2 linked regions of the Stieleria sp. JC731 genome follow. The protein of the gene in region 2 binds, or shares a complex with, the protein of the main gene of each other region. Links are inferred from orthologs where the notes say so. Each region holds a gene or a part of one and is shown on either strand. Other genes may lie near its edges. The genes, in order: uvrB and LOC67_RS15080.

Evidence for each region.
Region 1: the proteins of LOC67_RS15080 (region 2) and uvrB are in contact, whole or in part, in a crystal structure (PDB 7EGT), measured with the Thermus thermophilus proteins. The link is inferred for Stieleria sp. JC731 from one-to-one orthologs. Residues at the interface, in WP_096412145.1 of Thermus thermophilus: His654, Arg656, Phe657, Gln666, Asp668, Glu669, Lys680, Arg681, Leu682, Ser683, Lys685, Tyr686, Ala687; in WP_096411307.1 of Thermus thermophilus: Glu23, Leu25, Arg26, Asp27, Gly28, Glu29, Arg30, Phe31, Arg55, Glu326, Asp327, Phe328, Glu379, Ser382, Gln383, His398, Gly400, Arg401.

The regions. Positions count from the first base shown.
Region 1 is NZ_JAJKFQ010000011.1:1,311,211-1,320,331, reverse strand. The notes cover bases 2,255-5,184. They hold uvrB (excinuclease ABC subunit UvrB), read right to left. Parts: upstream 4,812-5,184; coding sequence 2,697-4,811; downstream 2,255-2,696. Other genes in these bases: LOC67_RS21720 (pilus assembly protein N-terminal domain-containing protein), read left to right, coding at 5,170-5,184; LOC67_RS21730 (HTTM domain-containing protein), read left to right, coding at 2,255-2,644. Also shown: hypothetical protein, read left to right, coding at 1-973; more of HTTM domain-containing protein, read left to right, coding at 1,046-2,254; more of pilus assembly protein N-terminal domain-containing protein, read left to right, coding at 5,185-7,647; hypothetical protein, read left to right, coding at 7,794-9,041. UniProt on the Escherichia coli protein: The UvrABC repair system catalyzes the recognition and processing of DNA lesions. A damage recognition complex composed of 2 UvrA and 2 UvrB subunits scans DNA for abnormalities.
Region 2 is NZ_JAJKFQ010000005.1:1,103,986-1,113,258, reverse strand. The notes cover bases 4,089-7,170. They hold LOC67_RS15080 (ATP-dependent helicase), read right to left. Parts: upstream 6,823-7,170; coding sequence 4,354-6,822; downstream 4,089-4,353. Other genes in these bases: LOC67_RS15075 (DUF2237 family protein), read left to right, coding at 7,140-7,170; LOC67_RS15085 (TIGR03009 domain-containing protein), read left to right, coding at 4,089-4,150. In the rest of the region: SdrD B-like domain-containing protein, read right to left, coding at 1-1,592; WD40 repeat domain-containing protein, read right to left, coding at 1,647-2,747; more of TIGR03009 domain-containing protein, read left to right, coding at 3,224-4,088; more of DUF2237 family protein, read left to right, coding at 7,171-7,502; hypothetical protein, read left to right, coding at 8,041-9,273. UniProt on the Escherichia coli protein: A helicase with DNA-dependent ATPase activity. Unwinds DNA duplexes with 3'-5' polarity. Translocates on single-stranded DNA with 3'-5' polarity. Initiates unwinding more efficiently from a nicked substrate than double-stranded DNA.

The sequences.
Region 1 (9,121 bases), on a different replicon or contig from region 2:
GCCAAGTGGTCGATCGGAACTCGCACACGCTTTCCTACAACGTTATGCGGTCAGCATTTTGACCTATGTCAGCGAAGATGCGTCAATCGGAAAACAATTGGTCAGCATCAGCACCGACGACCAGCAACCAAACTTGATCGGATTGCACTCGGCTGCGGCAATCGGCGGTCTACCTGGTAAGCTGAAGCCCGAAGATGTCAAGTCCGCCGAGGTCCTGAAGAAATGGGCTGGCCGATTGTCGAAAGCTTATCAATCCGAAATCGATCGTCTTGATCGCATGGAGAAAAAGCAGCAGTCACAGCAGCAACCGGCTCCTCCAGAATCATTCGTCAAGCAATCCGAAGAGGCCAGCAAACCATCGGGGGCGCGGCGATCTGCCGATATGGAAATGATGATGAACGGTGGCGGGTCATACGACGAAATGATGGAAGATCCATCCATGGGATACGACATGGATGCGATGATGGGTGGCATGATGGGAGGAAGCATGATGGGCGGCGGTATGATGCGACCGACCGAAAAACCACAACCGCCAGAAGTCACCGCGAGTCGAAAGAAACTCAACTATGCGATGCAACAAATCGTCATCGGTTTGACCGGCAAGCTCGACGCAATCGAAGATGCCGATTCGGTTACCAATCCTGCAAACATCACCGGCGGATTGCTCGCCGCGATTCCACAACCAGAACTTGAAGACACCAAGCCATGGTTGACCGCGATGATCGATATTCAAACCGCCTTAAACGACAAGTCCGTCGGCAGTGCTCGTGAGTTTTCCAAAAAGCTACAAGAGCAAGTCGATGCGTTGAACGCACTTGCCGAAGGTCGATCGGTGGTTAAGAAAGCCACTGTCGAACAGCCGCTCTTCTTCGGTGCACCATCGGATGATGCTCCAGCACCGCCAGCTGATGGTTCGGCGACACCAGATGCCGCCGCAGGTGACGCAGGCTTAGAAGCGCTCATGAACCAATAGACGTTTTGCATCAATGATTCAACGACGCGGCCAATGGATCGGCATCCATTGGCCGTTTTTATTTCCTGAGCGATGTTCAAACAAACGGGCCTCGAATCGCTATCCAAAACGGCGCTGCAGCCGATGACCGCATCGCCCTGGGCTGTCTTTCGAGTGGTCCTAGGTGTCACGCTGTTTTGCTGGGCTCACCAATACTTGCAACTTGATCGTTGGCGCATCCTTTTTTTGCAACCGGAGCTGTACTTTAAGTATGCCGGTTTCAATTGGGTCAACATTTGGCCCAATGACGGTATCTGGTGGCATCTGCAAATCATGCGTCTTTCCGCACTTGCGTTTGCAATCGGCCTGGCGACTCGTCTCAATGCCGCATTCCTTTCTTTGTCTGTCGCCTATGTTCTGCTTGTTGATCGCCAACACTACAACAACCACGACTACCTTTTGGCATGCACCGCAATGCTGTGTGTGTTTTTACCCAGCAATCGCTGCTGCAGTGCCGACCGATGGATACGAGGGCACTGGAAACAGAACGATAAAATCCCACCGCCGATTCCGCAGTGGCAGTGGTGGCTAGTTCGATTCCAGCTCGCGCTACCCTATGTGTTCGGAGCTATCGCCAAACTGGACATCGATTGGCTTTCTGGTCGCCCGACGATGTTATGGGTCCAAGCTCGTACCGGTTTGCCGCTGATGGGTTCGTTGATGTCACTTCCATACATGAACCTGTTGGTCGCTTGGGGAGGCATCATTTTCGATGCGGCCATCGTACCAGCACTTTATTTCCGTCGGACTCGCCCTTTCGCAATTGTCGCTGCTCTGGGTTTCCATCTGACCAACGCGACGATATTTACCATCGGAGTCTTCCCTTGGTTCATGCTGGCAACGCTGTTTGTTTTCATACCGACCAAAACAATCGAACGATTGTTCAATAGAATCGCGCAGTCACTCTGGGGCAGAAATGCTGGATCCGATCTGCTCACCGCGACTAAGAGGTTTACAAACGACGCAATCCTTCGCGAACCCTCGTCCACCGAGCAACCGATCCGCTGGCATCGCATGGGAACGGTTCTTGCCGGCACTTATGTGTTCGTGCAATTGTTGCTGCCGCTTCGGCCTTGGGTATTGCCAGGTCAGCCCAGTTGGAACGAGCGAGGACAAAGATTCGCTTGGCGCATGATGTTGCGTCACAAGGAATGCCTGACATGGTTCAAGATCGAAACGGACGACGACTACCTCTTCGTGCCGGCGAGTCACATCATGACGCCCAATCAGTTAACTCATGGCCAGCATGATCCCGAACTGATCCGACAATCTGCAAACCACTTGCAAAGCATGGCATCACGGATCGGCGCTAGTCAAACTAGGGTCTATGCACTGCATTTGGTGTCACTTAACGGGCGTCGCCCAGCCTATCTAGTTGATCCCGACATCGATTTAACTAAGGTTCGCCGGGGCTGGTTCAAAGACGACTGGGTCAATCAAACGCCGGGTCAAACGATGCAATCGCCATGGCGGAAGCCGAAAGACGAGTGGTGGAACGAAATTCAGATCCCTGAACGCTTCAAGTTGTTAACTCGCTACAGTCCTGATGAAGCGACAACAATGTTTCAGTCATTGATGAACCGTTTTGATCCTCAAACGTCCAAACTGAGTGCCATCGTCGACGATGATTGAATCGTTCGAATGACACCTTTGCTTAGCAAAGTCATTGAGCAACGCGATCTGATTAGCCACGTTTGGGTCGAGGAATCTTACCGCGACCTTTGTTGACTTGTCTTGCACCTTTGCGACGTTGATTTCGTCCCGACCCGGTCGACTTAGGTTTATCAAGCTCGACTTCAGACAAAGGCTTGCCGATGTTTTCCTTCAACTGTAAGACGCGATCACGGAGTTGTGCCGCACGTTCAAATTCCAAGTCTTCGGCCGCAGCCAACATCTCTTGTTCCAGCGCCTCGATAAATTCGATGGTGATGTAAGTTGCCTCAGATTCCTCCTGGGCGGCGGCATTGGTCTGCCGCCGTTTAGCTGCCTCCGATTCAATCCCGGATTTAATCCGTTTGCGCACGGTTTCTGGCGTGATTCCGTGCTTTTCGTTGTATTCCATTTGAATCGCGCGACGACGTTCCGTTTCGTCGATTGCCAGTCGCATCGATTCGGTGACAGAATCACCGTACAGGATGACTTTGCTATTGGCGTTCCGAGCCGCGCGACCAATGGTTTGCACCAAACTGGTTTCGCTGCGCAAGAAACCTTCTTTGTCGGCATCCAAAATGGCAACCAAGGAGACCTCTGGAAGGTCCAACCCTTCACGCAATAGGTTGACACCAACTAGACAGTCGAAATGACCTGATCGAAGCTCTTGCAGCAGGTCAACTCTTTCAAAGGCATTCAATTCGCTATGTAGCCAGCGGCAGCGAATGTTTTGTTCTTGCAGAAACGTTGACAGGTCTTCTGCCAAGCGTTTTGTCAACGCCGTTACCAGCACCCGTTCATCTCGCTCGGCTCGCAAACGAATTTCGCCGACCAAATGGTTGACTTGGCCCCTCGCCGAAACGACCTCAATTTCTGGATCCAACAAGCCCGTCGGACGAATGATCTGTTCAACGACCTCACCTTCGGTCCGTTTCAGTTCATAGTCACTAGGCGTGGCGCTGACAAAACAAATTTGCCCCGTGCGTTCTTCCCATTCTTCGAACTTCAGCGGGCGATTGTCTAGCGCGCTTGGCAGGCGAAAGCCGTGTTCGACCAGCGTCGTTTTACGGCTTCGGTCACCGGCATACATCGCGCGAACTTGTGGGACCGTGACGTGGGATTCGTCGACAAACGTAATGAAGTCCTTTGGAAAGAAACTATAAAGCGTGTCCGGAGTCGCCCCAGGCGGCTTTCCCGACAGTGGCCGTGAGTAGTTTTCGACCCCGGGACAGTGCCCGACCTCGGCCAGCATTTCCAAATCGAAACGCGTCCTAGCCGAAAGACGCTGAGCCTCAAGCAGCTTGCCTTGCTTTTCAAATTTTTCGAGCTGCATTTTCAGCTCTTCGCGGATCACCGCGAGCGCTCGCTGGATGCGATTCTCAGGCATCACGAAGTGCTTGGCCGGATAAATAAATACCTGCTTCACTGTCTTGATGGTCTCACCAGAAACCGGTTTGATCAAAGAGATCTTTTCGATCTGATCACCCCACATTTCGATGCGGTAAGCAAACTCTTCGTAGCTGGGCCATAGCTCGACACTGTCGCCTCGAACACGGAACTTCCCTCGTTCGAACGCGTAGTCATTTCGCTCGTAGAGGACATCGACCAACTTTAGCAGCAGGTGATCGCGGCGGATCGTTTCGCCGACGGTTAGCGAAACGACCAACTGGCGATAATCGTCGGGCGATCCCAAACCATAGATGCTGCTGACGGACGCGACGATCACGACATCTCGGCGACTGACCAATGAACTGGTTGTCGCCAAACGCAGTCGATCAATCTCCTCATTGATCGACGAGTCCTTTTCGATGTAGACGTCGCGCTGCGGAATGTAAGCTTCCGGCTGATAGTAGTCGTAGTAGCTGACGAAATAGTGGACAGCGTTCTCAGGAAAGAACTCTTTGAACTCGCTGTACAGCTGGGCGGCCAAGGTTTTGTTGTGACTGAGCACCAGCGCCGGACGCCCAATATTTGCAATCACATTTGCCATCGTGAAGGTCTTTCCGGTCCCGGTGGCTCCCAGCAAAGTCTGCGCAGGCTTGCCTGATTGGAATCCCTTGGTCAGTTTTTCGATTGCCTGAGGTTGGTCTCCGCCAGGCTCAAAATTGCTGCTGAGATGAAACTCGGCCCTCGGCTGGGCTGCCGTCATATTGCCGTCCCCGGACATGTTTTGATTTTCTCGCTGATCAACGCTGTTGGGGAGATTATCGCGGAACGCACAGCCCTTGAAGCCCCATGGCCGGACCACGCCACAACGGGACGCCAAATCCCACACCAACGGGTGCCCTCAAGCTCAAGTGGCGATCCCGATTGACTCGTTCAGGGCTTGCTGTCCGCTTTCCATCAGATTGACGGCACCTTCGGCACAAGCGTTTTGGTCGTTACAAGCCTTGCGGGCCCGAGAATCGTTAATGTCACGCCAAATCGAATCCGATACGTAAACCAACGGACCTCAGTGCGCCATCGCTGGGGGCCGCCGGTGTGCCGAGGGGGGCACATCCGGCCGAATGGCAGTTCCCTCGCCATTTGACCCTAAATCACCGGATCAGGAACGCGGCATGCGTGCAAAGAGCGTCAACATCACGACAAAACCAGTCAAACTGTCTAACAGACTCGCCAAGCGGGCGTTGCTGATGTCGTTGGTATTGGCGTCGTCAAGTCTCGCGAACACTCAGTCGGTCGCTTTTGCCCAACAGGTTGGATCTCGAGCGCAGGCCACCCAATCGCCAGCGCAAGGTCTAATTCAAAATTCGGAGTTTGCGAAGTCTTACGGCAACCGCGTTGTTACACGGAAACAGCATTCCGGATCCAATGCCGCCGGCAACGTCAAGGCAAACCCGTTTTTCACAGCGACTGATCGACGCAATCCCAGCGCTCCTGTCCAACTGGCCAGTGGTGACCATTCCAATGGTCGCCGAATTGACCTGGACATGTCGTTGGACGTGCAACCGAACGATGCAGCCAAAGGCAAGACGCAATTCAATCCGCTGTTCAACGGACAACCAAACGCGAGCGTTTCAGAAGCGAATGCCGAACAAGCTGGATCGAATGTATTCGCGAACCAAGCCGCCCCAGGCAAGCAAACGCAGCAATCGGTTTCGCCCAAGGCAAACGCCTTTGATACCCAGAAACGTAGTCGCCTGACAGCAACAAGTGAAACCGAAACTCCGGATCTGCTGCCCGTCCAATCGACTCAGCGCAACGATTCTGTTGTTGACCACCAAGTCGTTCCTGTTGCCGATTCACGCTCAGAAACAGCGAAGATCGAAGAAACTCAGCCCATCTTCTTTTCGCTCTCTGACGATAGCGTCGAAGCGGACGCGACAGATGACACATCGAACAACAAGTCAGATGAAGACAAGAAAGTCCCGACCCAAGCGAGTGCCTCAAACGCCGCAGAAACGCAATCGGATGATCAAGCTGACTCGGTCAAGCCAGCCGCAAAGGGCTTGATGATCGAAGAAGCTCCGCTGATCGATTTCTCGAAAATCGAACTCGCCACTGAACCAGTTGAAGAACAACCTGCCGCGAAAGTTGAACCTTCTGATTCGAATCCAGAGCTTGAACTCGAAGTCGACTTGGAAAGTCTCGACGAATTGGTCGCTGACGAGGCGTTCGATGAAGACGAAACGACACAGGACGAAACTGGTGCGGCATCGAATGACGGACCATCGGCCGATCTAGCCGAAGTCGACTCGCCGGTCATGTTGGCTCCCGTGTTGAACTTGGCTCAGAAAGTACCAACGCCAGATCAGGCGAAGAGCCAACCTAAAAACATCAAGGTCAACCCGAACGTTCCCAAGGCCGACATGCCCTTGGACACGAATGGTCCCGGAGCGATCCAAGTCAATACGGCGAAAAACTCCCTACCGCTGATTTCGCAAGAGCCTGACGACGGCCGCATCCCAGTTGCCGTCGCCATGCCTCCGATCGAAATCGAGATGACGTTGGAGCAACAGGACGGAAAGCAACCGCTGCATCTCGGCGTCGTTGAACCTCCGGCTGTCGCGAAAGCTACTGAGGCGGTAGCCAGTGCTCCGCCAAACAATCCCGAAGACGCATCGATTCGAAGCAGCATCGAAGAGTTACCGATGCTGCCGCCACCCCGTGCAGAAGAACCACCGATTGTCGTTGCTGCACCGATGCCCGAGGTGAAAGCCGTTCGACAATCGCGTCCAGTTCCGAAGCAGGTTGCCGTAGCAGGCCCAACAGGCAACACGGCCCCCAAGCCAGTATTCGCCGAACGCCCACCATCGATTACCGATCTGATCGACAGCCAGCAAGCTCCACTGATTGAGCTGCCGGTTGACAATGATCCGACGAAGCCTGCTCCAGTGCCAGCGAACCTCGCTTCGGCGAAACGTTCTGCCACTGCAGCCGCAAGTGTCCTACCAACACCGACACCCACACTGGCGCCACCAAGATCGAACCACGGAACATCGATCGCGCACAATTCAGCAACGCAGAACAACAACGCTGCGTCGAAACCCGAAGGGCAACAGCTGGACATTCCGGCTCCGGCCGAAACAGCTAAGAACGTGATTGTTTTGAACCTCAAGAAAGCTCAGGTCCGTTCGATGACCATCGGCGGAACGCTTCGTGGGGTAACGATCGGCGACAAGACAGTCTGCCAAGCTTTCGCAGCCAGTGCGAATCAGTTCAAGCTGATCGGAACCGGGCTCGGTTCGACCGAACTGACCGTTTGGGCGGATGTCAAACCCGGCCAGCCAACTCGAAAACAAGTCTTTCGAATCGATGTCAGTGACTCGGTCGATGCGACTGGCGATAAGGCAACCGAGAACACAAAGCTGTTGACCGATTCGATTAGCCAAGCCTTTCCCCGATCAGAAGTCGTCGTGTACCAGCGTGGCGGCCAACTGTATGTCGAAGGCAGCTGCGAATCGGAAAACACCGCGACTCAGATCATCCGAATGGTTCGCAAGAGCTGTTTGATACCTGTCCAAGACCAATTGATGGTTCGCTAGGGAGTCGTTCGCTAGGGCCATGACTGCCAAACGAATAAACACCCTGATTTGATTGCTTGAATCCGACTTCAAGCACCACGACTTTAAAACTACCCATTGAATTCCAGCGGAAACGTTCCGCCCCGATTTTGTCAACGAGGTTCGACATGAACATCTGTCTGATCCACTCCGTCACTTGGCGCAAATGCGTTCGCGTGATGACGATCGCTGCCGCAGCAACGATGGCTGCTTTGAGCGGCGGAGACGCCTCAGCACAAGGCGTTCAATACGGCTTGCTTGGTGGCGACCAATGGGGACCGGACACTCAAGTGGTCCAGGCATCTGCAGTCGCGACGGCCGCAGACAGTGCTGCGTCCCGGTTGGCACCGGGTACGATTTCACACGCCCTTAGTTCGACGACGGGTGACACAGCCGACATCAATCTGGGCCAAATCCAACAAGTCGGATTTGGATGCCGATCCTGCATGCAACCGGGATGCTACGGCGGTTGCAACAGTTGCGGCAACGGACCGCTTGCGAACCCATGTGGTGTTCCCTGTGATCCATACCGCTACGTTCACGTCGAAGGCGTTTACATGCAGCGTCGCGGTAACGTCAACGCCAACTTTATCCGCAGTGCCGAACTGGATGACTTTGATTTTCAGTTGGCACCACGGATTACCATCGGCAACTTGCCAAACTGCGTGACCGGATACGAATTCACCTTCACCGGCCCCATCGAATACGATCGCCGTGTCGTGGCGGCCGATGGTGACAGCCGCATTTCAACCGTTTTGGTTGGAAGCAACGCGATCAATCAACAATCGATCGATCCTTTCTGGAACGCTAACTTGCAAACGCTGACTTACGACAGCGACTACTGGAGTGCCGAACTAAACAAAACGATGGTCGGCTGGGATGTTGCAAAGGTTCTCTTTGGTGGCAAGCTGATTCGTATCGACGAAGACTTGCTCTACGCTACCCAGAAGAACGTTTTCAACTCTTACGGAACTCTGGCAAGCCGTCCCGAAAACTCGATCGCGGTTCTGCAAGCCGGGTTGGACCTGCGTTACCCCGTCCGACCTCACCTTTACACTGACTTGCGTCTTCGTGCCGGTGGCTACCTCAACTTTGCCGAATCGAACATCCGTTTGACGAACACCGGCAACAGTTTGATCCACAACATTCGCAACGACGAAGAGTTCGGCGGCATGTTCGAACTGGGACTCGGATTCCGATACCAACTCGGAGAAATCCTTTCCATCCGAGCGATGGGCGAAATGTGGTACCTGACCGATGTCGTGACAGCTTCCGGACAAATCGACTCAGTCATCACCGAACGCTTGGGAACACGACTCGACTTTGACGATGTTTTCTATGTCGGCGTCACGGTCGGAGCCGAAGTGAAGTTCTAAGCGTCGCCCAGTTGGCAAACTCAGCGGGCAAACTTAGCGAATAAACCCAGCGGGCAAATCGCCCCGCCAATCGTTCACCC
Region 2 (9,273 bases):
ACTCGCGAGATTACATTGCCGTCGGGCGTTTGCAATTCCACAATCACGCCACCGAGAGGTTCGGCGAGCGACGGATCGTATGTGGGATAGCAGGCTTCACCTGGATTTGCCAAGTACACGAGACCGCTGATCTCGCCCGTTTCCAATTCGCCAAAGTTGTACTCGACGCCAACATCACCGCCATCGAGGTTGATCGCGCGAATGGCATCACCATTGGTATCAGCGACACCAACGGTGACCGAGTTGACGGTCCCGGCTGTATCCTTTCCGTCAATCAATCCGGCCGGCTGGGTGACTTCGAATATCTCGTAGGTTCCTGGCGACAAGTTGCTGACGTAGTAGCTACCGTCGGACAATGTCACCGTGGTCACCGCGTCTTGATCGCCAACCGTTACAACGGGAACGATACGAATTGTGACACCGGCAATTCCGGTTTCGCCAGCTTCACGGATACCGTTGTCATTGTTGTCGCGATAGACATAACCGCCGATCGATGCGGCTTCGGCCTCGGCAAAATTCATCTCGACCGCATCGCTATCCCCAAGTGGAATCTCGATCGAAGACAAAACATCCAATCCGATCGCCGATCCTGTCGCGATCCCTTCGACGCGTCCTGGAATTGCAGCGACACTGAACAGGCCACTGGGCTGAGTTTCGAGGATTTGATAGTTGCCGGGCATCAGCCCCAATGAGCGATCGAAACTGTAGTGCCCTCCAGCGTCGGTTCGCACTCGGTATCCGGTGTCCTTGTATTGACCACTGTTGTCAGCCGCGAGCAACGTTAATTCAACGTCGGCAAGGCCTGCTTCACCGGGCTGCCACACCGAATCAAGATTATTGTCTAGCCAAACAGAGCCGCTAATCGAAATTGGCTTCGGCGTTTGCGTCAGTTCCAGAACGGCCGCCGCACTACGGTTGGGACGACTGTTCGGTCCGGTTCCGTCATCATCGGGAAGTTCCAAACCATAGGTATCGCGCGGCGAACCGTAGTTGTTTAAGAAGATCGCATCAGCGGTTGTCGGTTCGTAGTGCGGAGCTTCAAAGAATGCCTCTAAGATCGAATCTTGGAATTCCTGACCGGACGTGATCACGTCCAACCGGTCATTGAATTCATCCAGATCCGGTAGGTTGCGAAGGACTTCATCGACGTCAATTGTGAACTCGAGACGATCACCCGCTCGAAAGTTCGTCAGATCCAGAATTAACTCTTGCCCGCCATCGACAACGGTTGCCTTTGCGGTCGCGACACGCCCATCGGTCGTTTCAATTTTTAAGATCTGAAAATCGTGCCACTGTTGTTTTCCACGTCCACCTTCGGCCGTGTCAAAGATCGGGTCACCGACCGAGATACCATCACCGTCCTTATCAGTTCGAATGCGAACTTGATTCAGCGTTGTGCCATCGGCACCGCCGTTAAACGTCAGCAGAAATTTGTCGCCTTTGGAATCGCCTCCGACATCGTTGTCCGATTCCAAGTAGTCGGTTTCCAGGTAAACGACACCGACATGGATTGGATCAGCGGCGAACAGTTCACGACGCTCAAGCACTTGTGGCCGAGCAGGTCGTCGCAATCGTTTCTTATTCAGATTCACCCGTGGCACCTCCGTGTGCCCTTCCAAAACGAAGTCAAAAACTAGCGTTGGGGTTTATCGCCCCAAAAGGTTGTCCCGTTCGGCAATCCGATCCGGTCCGCCAATGATGTTGTCCAACTGCCACATCCGCAGCGTTGCGTCGAATCCACCGGAGTACAGCGTTGACCCGATCGATGCCAACGAAGTCACGGTACCGGAGTGGCCCTTCAAGCGTTCGATCACTTTGCCCGTCGATTGCTCGACGATGCTGATCAAGTCATCGCTTCCCGCGACTGCGACATACTTTTCATCGATGACACAGATCGCATAGAGCTTGCCCTTTGCGACAGCAACTTGAAGCACCGTCTTTTTGGACTCTGTATCAAACAACGTCAGCTTTCCGTCTTCCCCGACAGAAGCCAATACATTTGATGAACCGACAAACTGCATGTCATGAATCCGACCGTGATGCAGATGGGATTCGTCAAACAGTGCGTACTGCGTTCGTTCGAACAGGTGTAGCTTTCCGCTTCGCCCAGCGACCGCCAATACCTTGCCATCCTGTCGGTATTCGACGGATCGCAAGTCGGTGCAATCGCACAGCACACGAGGGTGCGGATTGACGGGCTTGTTGTTGATGATGAACACTTCATCGGTGAAACCGACCGCCGCAAGCTCCATCCCGTTTGGTGCAAAGCGGACTCCGGCAAACGCATGCGATGTTTGCATCCGCTGCGACACCGTCCAGTCCTGGCAATTCCAGATGATCAGTTCGCCGTCATTGCCAGCAGAAACCAGCCGCCGCCCGGTCGAATCGAACTGCAAGCTTTGGATAAGATCCGAATGCCCGCGCAGCAGTGCTAACCTTTGTAAAGTCCCGGCATGCAAGATTCGAATGCCGTGATCGTCGCCAGCGACCGCCAGCAGCTTTCCCGAATTTCCCGCGGCGATCGCTTGAATGATCGCGCCATTGAAGTCAGTACTAACGGGCTCAAGCCGCCGAACCATCGTGTTGACCGGAGTCTCCGATCGGTATGCCGCATCGCTTGCAGGCGCCTTGATGCCCTCTTCAGCTCTGGTGAACTGTGTCTGGCTGATCAAGACTCCGCCGAGTGCGAAGGCTGCAAATCGTCGTCGATTCAGCGTTGGCTGAATTGCGTTTTCAACTGCTTGCATCGTTACCCCCCTGTGCGACAAACTTGGTTCAGCCGAGACAATCGACCGAGATCTGACTGGTGCGAAATTCTCAGGTATGCAACCGAGATCTAAACTCAGCGCAGCCCGCGACTCTTCACTCATCGGCACATTCGTGTGATCGCCATTAACCGGTAAAGAAAGAAGAGTCGATTGATAGCAATCCAACGGCATCGACTGTGGGGCATGAAGACGATTGGCGATTGAAGTGACTTGCAAATGTACAACTTTGCTAGCTTTGCCCAGTCTTTCTGAGGGGTGACGGGCAGAGTTGGATGTAAATTCCGCCGCTCTCGGAGGCAGTCATTGCGATGGCGGAGTTTTTAATGCCAAACCGAATGACCTTTCTGCGACCCCCATCAACCTGATACAACGAGGGTTCAGCGAGCGAATTGGTGTGCTCCCTGCTCGGTAATCCGTAACCAAAGCCTTCAAGGATGGTGCTTTTGGCTATGAAAATGCGACTCCATCGCGGTCATTTGTTTTTGCTCAGCATCGTCTGTGGTGCATTGACCTTTGCATCACCAGCAAACGCCCAGCAACAGGCGGTTGCCGGTGCGAAACCGCAAGCCGCTGCACAGCCGTTTCCTGCCCTGACACCGGCACAACAAGCCGAGCTTGATCGTGTCCTGGCTTCATGGCAACAGAAAAGCCAATCGACCAAAACGTTGGAGTGTAAGTTTGAACGCTGGCACTTCGACCTTCTTGCCGCACCGGCTGGGGTTCACGCCCACAAAGCCGAAGGTGTTGTCAAATATGCGAACCCAGACAAAGGTTTGTTCCGTGTTGACAGCATCATGTACTACAAAGGCATGAAGAACGGTGCTCCTCAATTCGGGCCGACTGCCAACAAGTACGGCGAGTACTGGATCTGCAACGGCGTCGAGCTGATCGAATACGATCGCGAGCAAAAGAAGTGCAACGTTCAGTCCCTGCCTCCGAACATGCAGGGCACGAACATCTTCAACAGTCCGCTTCCCTTTGTTTTCAACCTGGACGCACAACAGATCAAAGAAAGGTACTGGGTGCGACTTGAACAAGCCCCAAAGCCAAACACGTACTTGGTGCAAGCATGGCCCAAACGCCAGGAAGACCGTGCCCAATACAAAATGGTACAGGTCGTCCTGAGCTCGGGATTCGAACCCGAAGTCATGATCATGTACGCACCCAACTTCCACGAAAAGCTGGCCCCTCAATGGGATCACTACGAATTCAGCGAAGTTAAACGCAACGCGATCGGTGCTGGTATCAGCCAGTTCCTCGGACACTTCATCCCGCAACAGCCGCCAGCGGACTGGAAGATTGACCGACAGAACTTCTTGCCACCGCAAATCGCTCAGGGCAACCCAGCCCAACAGCAGCAGCAACCCGCGCCGCGCAACTGAGCCTCAAGTAGGCAAACAACGCAAGAACACAGAAAGGCCGACGTGAAAACGTCGGCCTTTTTTATTTGCGTCGATCAGACGTTGCGAAGCCTGAATAGCGAATAATGATCATTTACAGAGGCGTGCACGGGTCTTTTCCGGGCCTCTCCCGGCCCCTTTTGGGGCGTCTTCCGAAACCCGCACTCAATTGCCATCAAGCTAAATCATTCAGCGATTTCCAGTGGGGCAAACGCCAGACGAAAACTGTGCTCTTCGTCATCAAACTTGACTCGCGCCATTCTCTTGGGGCCACGCCCACTGACCGCCGTGATAATCCCGACGCCATACTCGCGGTGCTGGACCTTGGTCCCTTCTTGGAATGCGGTAATTGGCGGCCGATTGACCGTCATCAAATCCGCAGCCGTCTTTAGCTTGCCGAGTTGTGGAACCGGGTTGGCTGGCGCGGGCTCTTCCGCCGGAGCCTCCGCGAATTCCGATTGATCGAACTCCGCAGCATGCTCTTTGGCTCCTTGCTCGTCGGCTTCATGCTCATTGGCACCAAAGTCAAACGACGTATCCTGATCGATAGCGCTGTCATCGTTAACCTGGATTTCGGGCATATCCCAATCTGACGGGGTGCTCTGGTTGACCTCGTCAAACCACGCACCTTTTCGAACCGATTCGATACGGTTGATTTCGGCAAGCGGCAGTTCGTTCAGGAACGGGCTAGGAATCACGGGGCGGAAATCGCCTCGAATCATTCGCCGCTTGCAACACGAAAGCTGTAGCCATTGCTCGGCCCTTGTGATCCCAACAAACAACAGTCGGCGTTCTTCTTCGAACTGTGCGTCGTCTTCCTTGGACCGCTTGTGGGGCAACAAGTCGTCTTCGACCCCGATGATATAAACGCGCGGGAACTCCAACCCCTTGGACGCGTGTAGCGTCATCAACGTGACCCGTTCATCGGAATCGTCAAACGCGTCGGTGTCACTGACAAGCGCGACTTGTTCAAGAAACGCATCAAGCGATCCGTCATCCGGGTGCCGACGATCAAAGTCAGCTCCCGCCGTGATCAGTTCATCCACGTTGGCTAGCGGACTGGAATCATCACTTTCAGGAGACGTTTTATTGAGGAAGTCATCGTACTTGGTTTCCTGAACCAGATACCGCATCAACTCCTCTAGCGGAGCCGTCGCCTTTGCCGCCACACGATCGTAGATTTCGACAAACCGGCTGACCATTGTCTTGCTACGTTTGGCGATCGAGTCAATCTCGTGGACACGTCGTGCGGCTTCCAACATTGGAATCGAACACTGGTGGCCATAATCCTGCAATCGTTGAACGGTTTTCGCACCGATGCCTCGTGTCGGCGTGTTGATCACGCGAGTCAACGCGACATCGTGACTGGGGTTATTAACCAAGTGCAGGTAGGCGAGCACATCTTTGATTTCCTTCCGCTGGTAAAACTCCACCCCGTTAACAATCTGATAGGGAACACCACGTCCGCGAAGGGCGTGTTCCACCGAACGTGTCAACGAATTCATCCGGCAGAATATCGCAAAGTCACTGGGCTTTGCCGTTTCACTTGCGATCGCATTGACGATGTCGTCGGCGATTGAGTCTGCTTCTTCGAAACCGTCGGAGCAAAAGCGCAGCGTCACCGGTGCGCCTTCGTCATTCTCGGTAAACAAGTCCTTTTGTTTGCGACGACGGTTGTGGCGAATCAACTGGTCCGCGGCACGCAGGATGTTCGGCGTACTGCGATAGTTCTGCTCCAACCGTACCGTTTTGACATCCGGATAGTCTTTCTCGAAATCAAGAATGTTATTTAGGTCTGCACCACGCCAACCATAAATCGATTGATCGGGGTCACCTGTGACCGACAGGTTCGGATAGTTCACCGACAGCCCACGGACGATGGCATATTGAGCCAGGTTGGTATCCTGATACTCGTCCACCATGATGTAGCGAAACCGCGCGTCCAGGTCGGCCCGCAACTCGGGGTTCTGCCGCAGCATTGTCGCAACGTGCAGCAGCAGATCATCAAAGTCCACCGCGTTCGCAACAAGCAGCTGCTGCTGATAAACCGGATAGACTTGGGAAGCGACCTTTTCCTGAGGGCTAACGATCTGTGTTTGCCAAACCTCCGGCGTGATCAGCTTGTTCTTCGCTTTACTAATCAGATTCGCGATCTGATCTGGAGACGCGTGCGTCGTCGAAACCCCCGAGGCTTCGATCGCCCGCTTCATCGCCTGCTTTGAGTCTGAAGAATCATAGATCGAATAGTTCTCCTGCAGCCCGACCATGCTTGCGTATCGCCGCAGCAGTTGAGCGCAGAAGCGGTGAAAGGTCCCCATCCACACCTGCTTGCCCGGTGCCAAAGAATCGACACGGGCACGCATTTCGTCGGCGGCCTTATTGGTGAACGTCAACGCCGCGATTTGCCATTCAGGAACCCCAGCTTCAAGCAAATGCGCCACCCGGTGCGTGACAACACGAGTTTTGCCGCTACCTGGCCCGGCAAGAATTAGCATCGGACCGTCAACGTGAACCACTGCACGCTGCTGCTCGGGGGTCAAGTGCTGCAGAAGCTTGGGATTCGAAGCGGGAGGCACATCCATGAGGCAGCAAAGGGATAATCGAGGGGAACGAAGATGTCCTTCCATCATAACGTTCCACAGCGACTTGGCCATCGACCTGGATCAGCCCTGTGTCCCCTATCAGCGCTGTGCCACGCTTCGGCCTACTCCCTCTGCACACTTCGCACATTGCGAGGACCTTTCGCAGAAGACGACGACACACCGGATTGGCAAATCGCTACACTCTACCCTCGTCGCCTAGGTTGGCCGCCCATCTTGGATTCCCATGCTGGAAGGCCCACCAAGCGAATTAACCCGATGGGTGCGACGCTTGCAAAACAGTTGACAGCTTAATGCATCCGTCCGAGAGCCGAAGGTTCGTTGAGCCAGTCTCTCAAACAGCAAAACACAAAGAATCTGGCAATAAATTGATGGCGAAGAACGTTCTCGGGACGGAGTTGGGCGAGTGCAGTACAGATCCGATGACAGGGTTTTATCGTGATGGATGCTGCAACACCGGAGCCTCCGATTCGGGCTTGCACACCGTCTGCGCTGTCATGACTGCTGAGTTCCTCGATTTCAGCAAGTCTCGCGGCAATGACCTGTCGACACCCAACCCGGTTTATCGATTCGCGGGCCTAAAACCTGGAGACCGATGGTGTCTCTGCGCGGCCCGTTGGAAAGAAGCTTACGACGCCGGCATGGCTCCCCAGGTGGTGCTTTCGGCCACCCACATTTCGACGCTGGAATTTGCATCGCTCGAAGAATTACAGGAACACGCGGCAGACGAGTAGCCCGCGGCAAAGAACGCTACATTCACGGAGCAAAGGGCAACAATCGAAATTAACCGCCTGCCATTGCGCGAGACCGAACACACGCTCCGCAATGTCCAAACGCCTTTTTAGGATTAGCCGCATGGCATTAGCCACGGTTTCAGGGCAATAACCGGGGCTAACGCCCATCGGCTGATGCCTGAACCCGCTCGATTTTAGGATTAGCCGCATGGCGTTAGCCACGGTTTCAGTGCAATATCCGGGGCTAACGCCCGTCGGCTGATGCCTGAACCCGCTCGATTTTAGGATTAGCCGCATGGCGTTAGCCACGGTTTCAGTGCAATAACCGGAGCTAACACTCGTCGGCTGATGACCCGAACCCGTATTTCCATACGGAACGAAACACTAGGGTTCAAGCGCCTTCTAGACAGATTTACAGTCCCTCAACGCCATTCGCGAACACGCCTTGCCGCCGGTGCCGCTATCCCGCTATAGCGTCTTTAGAGCGATTGGAAATTTTTTCGAAATCGCATTCGATTTCCGCAAAACCGGTTGGGACATGCGTACTTTTCTGTCGAATCTGTTGCCTTACGTTTCTTTTCAGCATGTCGTCGCCAGCTTGGCTATCACATGCGCCGGTTCAGTTGGCTTCGTCGCTTCTAGCACCGCATACGCACAGTCTGGCATGGCTTTGCCGGGCGATCCAGCGTTGCAAGGTGGCGGCCAAACAAACGTCGGACAGCCCAATCCCATGGCTGCGGCAGGACAATCGCAACCAGCAGCCGGCGCCGGATCGGCGATGCGCAGCCTTGAAACGCCCCCCAGCTTTCAACGCCAATCCAACAGCAACGCTGGTGGTCGCAGCAACACCCTTCCCAACCAAGCTGGTCAGCAGGCCTACGACTGGGACCTTCGCCCCTACACCGGATATCTGCAAAACCACGATCGCCCAGAACAGGCTGTGATCGACTGGGTTTTGCGAGAAACCGGAACAGATGCTTGGTTCACGTCGCCATTCGGCTACATGAACGCTAGCCGCGACCAACTTTCGATCTATCACACACGCGAAATGGCTGAAGTTGTCGGCGGAATCGTCGAACGATTCACTGCTGGCGAAAAAGACCCCCAAGTGCTTTCGCTAAAAGTCATGACGGTCGGCAACCCCAACTGGCGAAGCCGAGCTCATCTGTTGATGCAACACGTCGCGGTTGACTCCCCAGGCGTCCAAGCGTGGCTGTTAAGCAAGGAAAATGCGGCGCTCGTCCTAAACATGCTCCGTCAGCGAACGGACGCCCGCCAAGTCCAGGCCTTGGACTTGGTCACCTACAACGGGCAAACGCAAAAACTGGCCAGCACACGCGGCCGCAACTACGTTCGCAACGTCAAACCCGCGACCACAGGCTGGCCTCCCTATGAACCAGAAACCGGCGAAATCCAAGAAGGCTACCGCCTGGAAATCAGCCCCCTGCTAACGGTTGACCGCCAAGCACTCGACTGCGTGATCAAGGCAGAGATCGACCAGGTCGACAAACTGAAGCCCGTCGAACTCGACCTTCCCCTCCCAGACGGGACGGCGTACCGAACCAAGATCGATGTGCCACAAGTTGTCAGCTGGCGATTGCACGAACGATTCCGCTGGCCATCGGACATGGTCTTGCTACTTTCCTGCGGTGTGATCGCCAGTCCCGAGCGTCCTCAAGCAGCGATGCCTCTGCTGAACTTGGAGATGATCACCGGGACAACCGCTGGGCGCGCCGACGCTTTAATGTTCATCGAATACCGCGGCCGTGCA